One region of the Arthrobacter sp. zg-Y877 genome, then DNA from elsewhere that is predicted to be linked to it. Evidence: riboswitches for the same ligand, from Rfam matches in the RefSeq annotation. Region 1 holds a riboswitch; the other holds the start of a gene.
What was found. A riboswitch is a leader RNA that binds a small molecule or an ion and turns the genes downstream of it on or off. The one in region 1 is predicted to bind S-adenosylmethionine.
Positions count from the first base shown of each region.

Region 1 (4,205 bases):
CGGCGATGGCGCCCCAGTAGTCCACGGAGGCACCGCCCAGGGGATCGGCGCCGATGTGGAGCCCTGCACTGCGGATGGCGTCGAGGTTCAGGACCGCGGGGAGGTCTTCCACATAGTGCGCCAGGAAGTCATAGGTGCCCACCGAGTCCGCCAGGCGCGCTTCGCCGAGGGGGATGCGGCGGACGCCGGCCAGGCCGTTTTCCAGCAGCTCGTTGGCGCGGTCCGCAATCCAGTTGGTGATATCGGAACCGGCCGGCCCGCCGGTGGGCGGGTTGTACTTGAAGCCGCCGTCCGCGGGCGGGTTGTGTGACGGGGTGACAACAATGCCGTCGGCCTGCTCGGTCCGGGTGGCATTGTGCCGGAGGATGGCGTGGCTGACGGCGGGGGTGGGCGTGAACCCGTTGCGCGCGTCGATCTGTACGTTCACGCCGTTGGCGGCCAGGACCTCAAGTGCCGTGTTCTGTGCCGGTTCGGACAGTGCATGCGTGTCCTTGCCCATGAACAGCGGTCCGGTGATGCCCGCCGACGTGCGGTACTCCACGATCGCCTGGGTAATGGCGGCAATGTGCTGCTCATTGAAGGCACCGTTGAGGGAGGAGCCCCGGTGCCCGGAGGTTCCGAACGCCACGCGCTGTGCAACGTTGGCTGGATCCGGGACGACGTCGTAATAGGCGTCCAAAAGCGCAGTGAGATCTACAAGGTCGGAAGGTTCGGCACGCTGGCCGGCACGATTAGACATACCCCTAAGCATGCCAAAGAAACGGCGCAGACGGCAGACACGGCCCTGCAGGGAAACCGGGGCCGGGGGCCTTAGGCTCTATCCCGAAGTCTTGGCGGCGGGAAGCCAGGGAGTGTCAGGGGGAAGAGCATAGTGGCTGTTTCAGGCGGTTTTGGTCCAGCACGGGAGCGTGTGCCGCAGGGCCTGCGCCGCGGCACCCGGGCGCTCATGGTGGGTTTTAACGTGCTTTACCTCTGCGCCGCCCCGGTGTTGTGGTTTTTCTGGACGCAGCGGGCAGCGTTCCGGCTGCCCAGCTGGGCGGAAAACACTGCGGGTTTCGCCGCCGGCCCCTTGGCCGTCCTGGTCCTGGCCGCGGCGTGGATTACTGCCGGTATCCTCTTCGCCCGGGGCCGGCGGCAGCTCGGAGCGGCGGCGTTCAACACCATCTGCGCGCTGGGCGCCCTGGCCGCCGTGAGCGGGATGCTCGTGCTGGTCAGTGCCGGGCTGGACCGCTGACGAGGCTGGTTCCGCACGCCGCGGAAAGGGCTTTTCCGCCGCACGAGCGGGCCGGCGGCACCGCTGTTGGGTTACCAGAGCCGGCTGCTTGCCAGCCGGGCACCCTCGCCCAGGGCCTCGAGTTTGGCGGCCGCGATCTGGGGATGCACCCGTCCGCCCAGCCCGCAGTCAGTGGAGGCAATGATGTTTTCCCGTCCCACCAGCCCGGCGAAACGCTCGATCCGGTTCGCCACCAGTTCCGGATGCTCCACCACGTTGGTGGCATGGGAGACGACGCCGGGGAGGATGACCTTGCCGTCCGGCAGTTTGGTGTCCTCCCAGACCCGCCATTCGTGCTCGTGCCGCACGTTTCCGGCTTCAAAGCTGTAGCCGCCCGCGTTGATCCGCAGCAGGGTGTCCACCAGATGCCGGAACTCGATGTCCGTGGTGTGCGGCCCGTGCCAGGAGCCCCAGCATAGGTGGAACCGGACCTGTTCCTCCGGGATGCCGCGCAGGGCGTAGTTCAGGGCCTCCACACGGACCTGCGTGAACCTGAGGTAGTCCTCGACGGACGGTTCGGGATTGATCTGGTCCCAGTTCTCCGCGATGGACGGGTCATCGATCTGGACAATCAGCCCGGCGTCGGCAATGGCCAGGTATTCCTCGCGCATGGCGTCCGCACACGCGAAAATGAACTCTTCCTCGGTGGCGTAGTACTCGTTGGCAATCCGGGAACAGGACCCGGGGGACAGTGACGCCAGGAAGCCTTCCGTCAGCCCCGCCGACGCCAATCCCGCCTTGAGGTTGGCAATGTCGTTCGCCACGGCGTCGTACCCGGTGTATTCCACCGGGCCCGTGACCTTCGGGAAGACCTTCTGCGCGCCCGTGGTGATGCCCGAGGACGGGTCGGAGTAGGCCGCGGAGAAGCGTTGCCGGTCGCGGCGGTCGCCGAAGCTGGTGAGGACCACACTGCCCGGTTCGGAGCGGTGCGGCTCCATGTCCCAGATTCCCGTTTCGGCCACGCTCAGGCCGGCGAGCCGGGAGAAGGAATAGGACCACCAGGCCCCGTAGTCGACGTCGGCGGACATCGCGTGGCCGTATTCGCCGTCGTTCGGAATATCGATGCCGGCCTTCAGTTGGCGGGCCACCAGGTCGGCGACGGCGGCCTGCAGTAGCTCCGCGTAACCCCCGGTGTCTGCGGGATCGGCTTCGCGTGCCGCATTCGCGGCCAGCAGTTCAGGAGTACGGGGAAGGGAACCGGCGTGGGTGGTCAAAATGCGGTCAGTGCTTTTGCGCATGGCAGTCATCCTTGGGAAGCAGTGCTCTTGCCGGCACCGGACGCCCGGAAGGGCGGTGCAGGCCGCTTCGTCATCCGAACCACCCGCGAAGCATGGGGTTGGTGCACGGCCAAGTCGGAGCTTGGCGGCCGTGTCTCCTGAAGCTGGGACCCATCCTAACCACGTTCCGGGGCACAGCCAAGCATGTCTGCGGACACAAGCGGACACAAAAAAGGACGGCGGCACCGGAGAGTTCCGGTGCCGCCGTCCCTGCTGCAGTGGTGCGGGGTGCTGCTAGCGCACGCCGCCCATGAGCTTCTTGATCGACGGTGTCGCCGCAGCCAGGGCAATGCCCAGGATGATTGCGGTGACGCCGCTGAAGGTGAAGTAGCTGACCTCGGTTGCGGGATCGTAGAACTGTGCCAGCCAGCCGGCCAGGGTGGTGCCCAGGGAGACGGACAGGAAGAACAGGGCCACCATCTGGGTCCGGAAGACTTCCGGAGCCAGCTTGGTTGCCACCGACAGGCCGATCGGGGACAGGAACAGTTCGGCGAAGGTGAACAGCAGCAGGATGCCGGCCATGGCCAGCAGCGGGGTGCTGTTCGGGGCACCTCCGGAGAACGGAATGAAGGCCAGGAAGGCGAGGCCCATCACGGCCAGGCCCATGGCGAACTTCAGCGGGGAGGACGGCTGGCGGTCGCCCATCTTGGTCCACACACCGGCGAAGACCGCGGCGAAGATGATGATGAAGACCGGGTTAATGGACTGCACCCAGCTCGGCGGCATTTCCCAGCCGAAGATGCTGCGGTTCAGGGAGGTGTCCGCGTACATGGCAACCACCGTGAACTGCTGCTGGAACAAGGCCCAGAACGCAGCGCTGGCAATAAAGAGCGGCATGAAGGAGTACACCCGGCGGCGTTCCACCTGGTTCACCTTCTTGCTGCTGAGGATGATGACGAAGTAGGCGACGGAAGCCACGATGGCCACGGCCGCCATGACCACGGCGAGGTTCTTGGCGGTCAGGATGTTGAAGACAACGGCCAGCGCAATAACAACCAGACCGGCCACGGCAATGAGCCCGACCTTCATGTACTGCTGCTTCGGGAGCGGGTTGGCTACATGATGTGCGGATTCGGGCAGGTTCTTGCGGGTTACGCCGTACTGCACCAGACCGATGGCCATGCCGATGGCGGCCAGGCCGAAGCCGTAGTGGAAGCCGTACTCGGTCCAGGCCAGACCGGTCAGGATCGGGCCGATCAGGGCACCGATGTTGATGCCCATGTAGAAGATGGAGAAGCCGGCGTCGCGCCGCTGGTCCTTCTCGTCGTACAAGGTGCCGACGAGCGATGTCGCATTGGCCTTGACGCCGCCGGAACCCAGGGCGATCAGGATCAGGCCTGCGGCCAGTCCGACGGCGCCGGGAAGCACGGCCAGGGAAATGTGGCCCAGCATGACCAGTGCGGCGGCGTAGAACAGCACCCGTTCGGCGCCGAAGACGCGGTCCGCCAGCCATGCACCGAGGATGGTGGAGAGGTACACGCCACCGCCATACGCACCGACCAGGGAGACGGCGATGGCTTCGTCGATGCCGAGGCCGCCGTCGGTGGTGCTGTAGTACATGTAGTACAGCAGGATGCCCTGCATGCCGTAGAAGGAGAATCGCTCCCACAGCTCAACACTGAAGAGGTTGGCCAACATCCGGGGATGGCCGAAGA
Region 1 covers NZ_JAUCPU010000007.1:124,151-128,355, reverse strand. Annotated here, with positions in the region: gene pgm (phosphoglucomutase (alpha-D-glucose-1,6-bisphosphate-dependent)) at 1-739, opposite strand, end outside; gene QNO03_RS11430 (hypothetical protein) at 872-1,234, shown strand; gene QNO03_RS11425 (cobalamin-independent methionine synthase II family protein) at 1,306-2,511, opposite strand; SAM riboswitch class IV at 2,530-2,654, opposite strand; gene QNO03_RS11420 (peptide MFS transporter) at 2,785-4,205, opposite strand, start outside.

Region 2 (4,205 bases), on a different contig from region 1:
CGGTGATCGCGGAGCTGAATTAGCGCAGGCCTGTATCCCCGCCGGATGCCCCATAGCTCCGGGATGGCCCATATCCTGAGGGTATGACTGCGAACGAATACCGGACCGGACCGGCGGGGCGTCCACCGGCGTCGATACCGTGGCTTTCCTACCGCTTCACCCGGCGGGATGCCGTGGCGGCCGGATTCTATGTCCTGTTCCTGCTGGTCTTGAGTTTCGCACCGGGGCTCATTTTCCCGGTGCTGGTGATGGTGGTTCCGGATCCCCTCACCGCCTCCTACGTCCTGAACCTGGGCTTCTACGCAGTTGCCGGCCTTTTGGCCTTCCTTGCGGCCCGCCCGTATGTGGTGCGGGAAACGAAGATCCTGGCCACCCGCCCGGTGCTGACGCTGTCTCTGATTCCCGCGGGCGTCATCATCATGCTCATCGCCACCATGGCCGCTGTCCTGGTGACAGGGGATGTCCAGACCGCAGCGAACCAGGAAGCGGTCCAGGGGTTTGTCGGGTCCGTCTCGCCCTGGCTGATCATTCCCCTGATCGTGGTGCTGGCGCCCTTTGTGGAGGAGTACATCTTCCGGCACCTGCTGATCGGCAAGCTCAGCCGGTACTGGAATATCTGGGCCTGCGGCATCCTGTCGGTCCTGTTGTTCGCGTCCATCCACGTCGTGGGCAAGGAATCCCTCACCCTGCCGGTCCTGGTGCCTTACCTGGCGATGGGTGCCACCCTGGTCGGCCTCTATGTCTGGGCGGGCAACAACTTCATGCTGTCCTACGGGGTGCACGCGGCGAAGAACCTCCTGGGGGTGCTGGTGATGTACGCGGTCCCGCCGGAGCTGCTTCAGCAGTAGCCGGGCCTCGCCGCCGGAGAAGTGGGTGCCTGAGCACTGCGGTAGCATCGCCACCAACCGGTCAATAATCCGGCAACAATGGGGGACAACATGGCAATCGGCTCGGCGTTTGGAATTTTGTATCTGCTCGCGGTTATCGGGGTTTCAGTCCTGGTGGTGTGGGCGCTGGTGTTGGTGATTATCTTCCTGCGGCTGCGCATCGCCCAGCTTCGTGGCGTGCCCGGCGAAACCGGAGAACCCCTGTAGCACCGAGCCGCCCCGGCATCCGGATGCCGGGGCGGTACGGCAGCTAGGAGCCGGCCTTTTCGATCTGCTCAGTTTCCGGTGCCCGCACCAGGGAGCCGTTGCATGGAACCACCCGCTCCGGCCGGGCTAAGTAGAAAAAAGAACTCCGCGCACCGGACTCGAAGCCGCCGGGCACCATCAGCGTGGAATAGCGCTGGCACCACTGCGGGGTGTCGACGGCGGCCGCCAGTGCGGTGGCAACGGCCGGAACGTTGTGGAACCACATCAGGTGCTGGATTCCTTCGGACACCAGGTAAATGAGGTCCAGCTGCGGATCGGCCGTGGCTTCGACGTCCGACCACTGCTCCCAGCCCTCGAGACGGCGGCCGTGGATCCAATGGATGTTGTGCCCCGGCGCGAAGCCGCTGCAGTTGCTGAGACCGGATTTGCTGACACTGGAAATGCTCACAGTGGGTTCCTTTTCAGGTTGTCCTTGCCTGCAACGGACGAAGCAGGCCGCTTCGTCATCCGAACCACCCGCCGAACAGTGGGGTTGGTGTGGGGCCAGTCGGAGCTTTTATGCCCGGTTTCCCGGGCGGAGGCCACATCTCGTGAAGCTGAAAACTACTTTAGCGGAGGCCGCCGACATTTCGACAGGGGCCATTCCCGGGTGTGCGGCGGTGAGCGTTCCGGTGGGTGCGCCGGGCGGACCGGAACGGCGGCAACGAAAACTTCCGCTCGCAGAGCTCGCGAAAGTTATTAAAGCCGCCTAACCCGGCCCGTCCGGCGCCATAGTCCGCAGCTCGCCTTCCGTCCGCGGAAGGTCCCGGGGCCGAATACCCTCGCACACTCCCCACCAGAGGTGGGCCCGAAGGATGCGACAGCCGGGATGAGGCTCCGCTCCTCACCATCCGGGGCATTGCGGAAGGTGACGGACGCACGAAGGCGCCGGGAGGAGACGGACCCACGAAGGGGTTTGGCAGGAGTCGACGCACGCCCAAGGCGGGGCGGGAAGCAGCGGACCCACGAAGGGCTTGGCGGACGGTGACGGACGCACGAAGGGGTCTGGGGGAGGCGGCTTTAATATTCTCCGCGAGCTCTGCGAGCGGGGAATTTCGTTGCCGCCGGATCCAGGCCCCGAAGGTGCCAAGGTTCCAGCCCGCTGGGGTGGGCACCCCAGGGACCTACCGGCGACTTACCGCCAGCCGGCCCCCGGGGCGACGAGCTTGACGATGCTTTCCAGCAGCTGCGCGTTGTAGTCCACGCCGAGCTGGTTCGGCACGGTCACCAGGACCGTGTCCGCTTCCTGAACGGCGGCATCTGCAGCCAGCTCCGCGGCGATGACGTCCGGTTCACCGATGTAGCTCTTGCCGAACCGGGCCAGGCCGCCGTCGAGGTGGCCCACCTGGTCGCGGCCTTCGGCCTGGGCGCGGAGTCCGAAGTACCGCCGGTCCGCCTCGGTCACCAGGGGAATGATGCTGCGGCTGACGGACACACGCGGTGTGCCCTGATGCCCGGCGTCGGCCCACGCCTGCCGGTACACGGCGATCTGCTCGGCCTGCAGCTGATCGAACGGCACACCGGTGTCTTCGGTGAGGAGGGTGGAGCTCATGAGGTTCATGCCCTGCTCTCCGGTCCATTTGGCGGTGGCCCGGGTGCCGGACCCCCACCAGATGCGGTCGGGGAGACCGGGGGAGAGGGGGTCGACGGCCATGGCGCCGGTGCTGCCGGTCATGGCCGGATCGGCCTGCGCCACACCTGCTCCGGCTATGGCGGCCCGGAAGACTTCCGTGTGCTGCCGGGCCATCTCGGCGTCGGAGGAATCCGGGCCGGGAACGTAGCCGAAGGACTCATAGCCGCGCAGGGCCGGCTCGGGGGATCCCCGGCTGATGCCCAGCTGCAGCCGTCCGGCGCTGATCAGATCGGTGGCTGCAGCATCTTCGGCCATTCCGATCGGATTCATGTAACGCATGTCGATCACGCCGGTGCCCAGCTCGATCCGGCTGGTCCGGGCGGCCATAGCCGCGAGCAGTGGGAACGGTGCGGAGAACTGCGGTGCGAAGTGGTGGACCCGCAGATAGGCACCATCCACCCCGACCTCCTCCGCAGCGACGGTCAACTCAACCTGCTGACGCAGTGCGTCCCCCGCTGAAGGGGTCAGCGACCCAATCGCATTCCGGTAATGTCCGAAGGACAGGAACCCTATTTTCTTCATATCAGCTCCAGCGCCGGAGCGGTCGGCAGTATTCCCGCTCACATGCAGGACAGCGAAAGGAAGCAGCTCCAATGCACATCACCATAATCCCGGGCTACCAGGGCTCACCGCCGGAGCAGTGGCAAAGCCGCTGGGAGGCAGAGCTGCCCGATGCCACCCGCATCTCGCCGTCGTCGTGGGACGAACCCGATCTGGAGGACTGGATGGCCGCCCTGGACCGGTCCGCCGGAGCGCGGAACGGGCAGACGGTCCTCGTTGCGCACAGCCTCGGCTGCCTGGCCGCAGTGGAATGGCTGCATCGGAACCCCGACGGCGCCCGCGGCGCGTTCCTGGTCAGCCCGCCGGATCCCGTTGCTGCCTCCTTCCCGCAAGTTGTTGAAACATTCCGGAATCCGCGGATGGAGGAACTGCCCGTTCCCGGCCTGCTGATTGCCAGCCAGAGCGACCCCTATTGCGCCCTGCCCGCGGCACGGAGCATGGCCGCAGCCTGGAACGTGCCCGTCATCGATGCCGGCGAGGTGGCCCACATCAACGAAAAGAGCGGTGTGGGGTCCTGGCAGCAGGGCCGCGACCTGTTCACCGCCTTCACCGCAGGGCTGGGGGAACGGCCCGCAATCGGATAAGAATGGGCACATGGATCTTCCGGTGATGCCTCCGATTGCCCCGATGCTGGCCAAATCCGTCAGCGCCCTGCCCCGCGGGGACTACCTCTACGAACCAAAGTGGGACGGGTTCCGGTCCATCATTTTCCGGGACGGCGACGACGTCGAAATCGGCTCCCGGAACGAAAAGCCGATGACACGGTACTTCCCGGAACTCGTCGACGCCCTCCGCACGAATCTTCCCGAGCGGTGCGTGGTGGACGGCGAAATCGTGATGGTGGCCCCGGACGGAAAGCGGCTCGATTTCGAACTGCT
Region 2 covers NZ_JAUCPU010000002.1:571,402-575,606, reverse strand. Annotated here, with positions in the region: gene QNO03_RS06825 (NAD(P)H-hydrate dehydratase) at 1-23, shown strand, start outside; gene QNO03_RS06820 (CPBP family intramembrane glutamic endopeptidase) at 84-848, shown strand; gene QNO03_RS06815 (hypothetical protein) at 939-1,094, shown strand; gene QNO03_RS06810 (hypothetical protein) at 1,138-1,542, opposite strand; SAM riboswitch class IV at 1,558-1,690, opposite strand; gene QNO03_RS06805 (LLM class flavin-dependent oxidoreductase) at 2,269-3,288, opposite strand; gene QNO03_RS06800 (RBBP9/YdeN family alpha/beta hydrolase) at 3,360-3,911, shown strand; gene QNO03_RS06795 (ATP-dependent DNA ligase) at 3,922-4,205, shown strand, end outside.
Region 2: linked by a shared signal. The riboswitch ahead of QNO03_RS06810 (hypothetical protein) and the one ahead of QNO03_RS11425 (cobalamin-independent methionine synthase II family protein) in region 1 are both predicted to bind S-adenosylmethionine.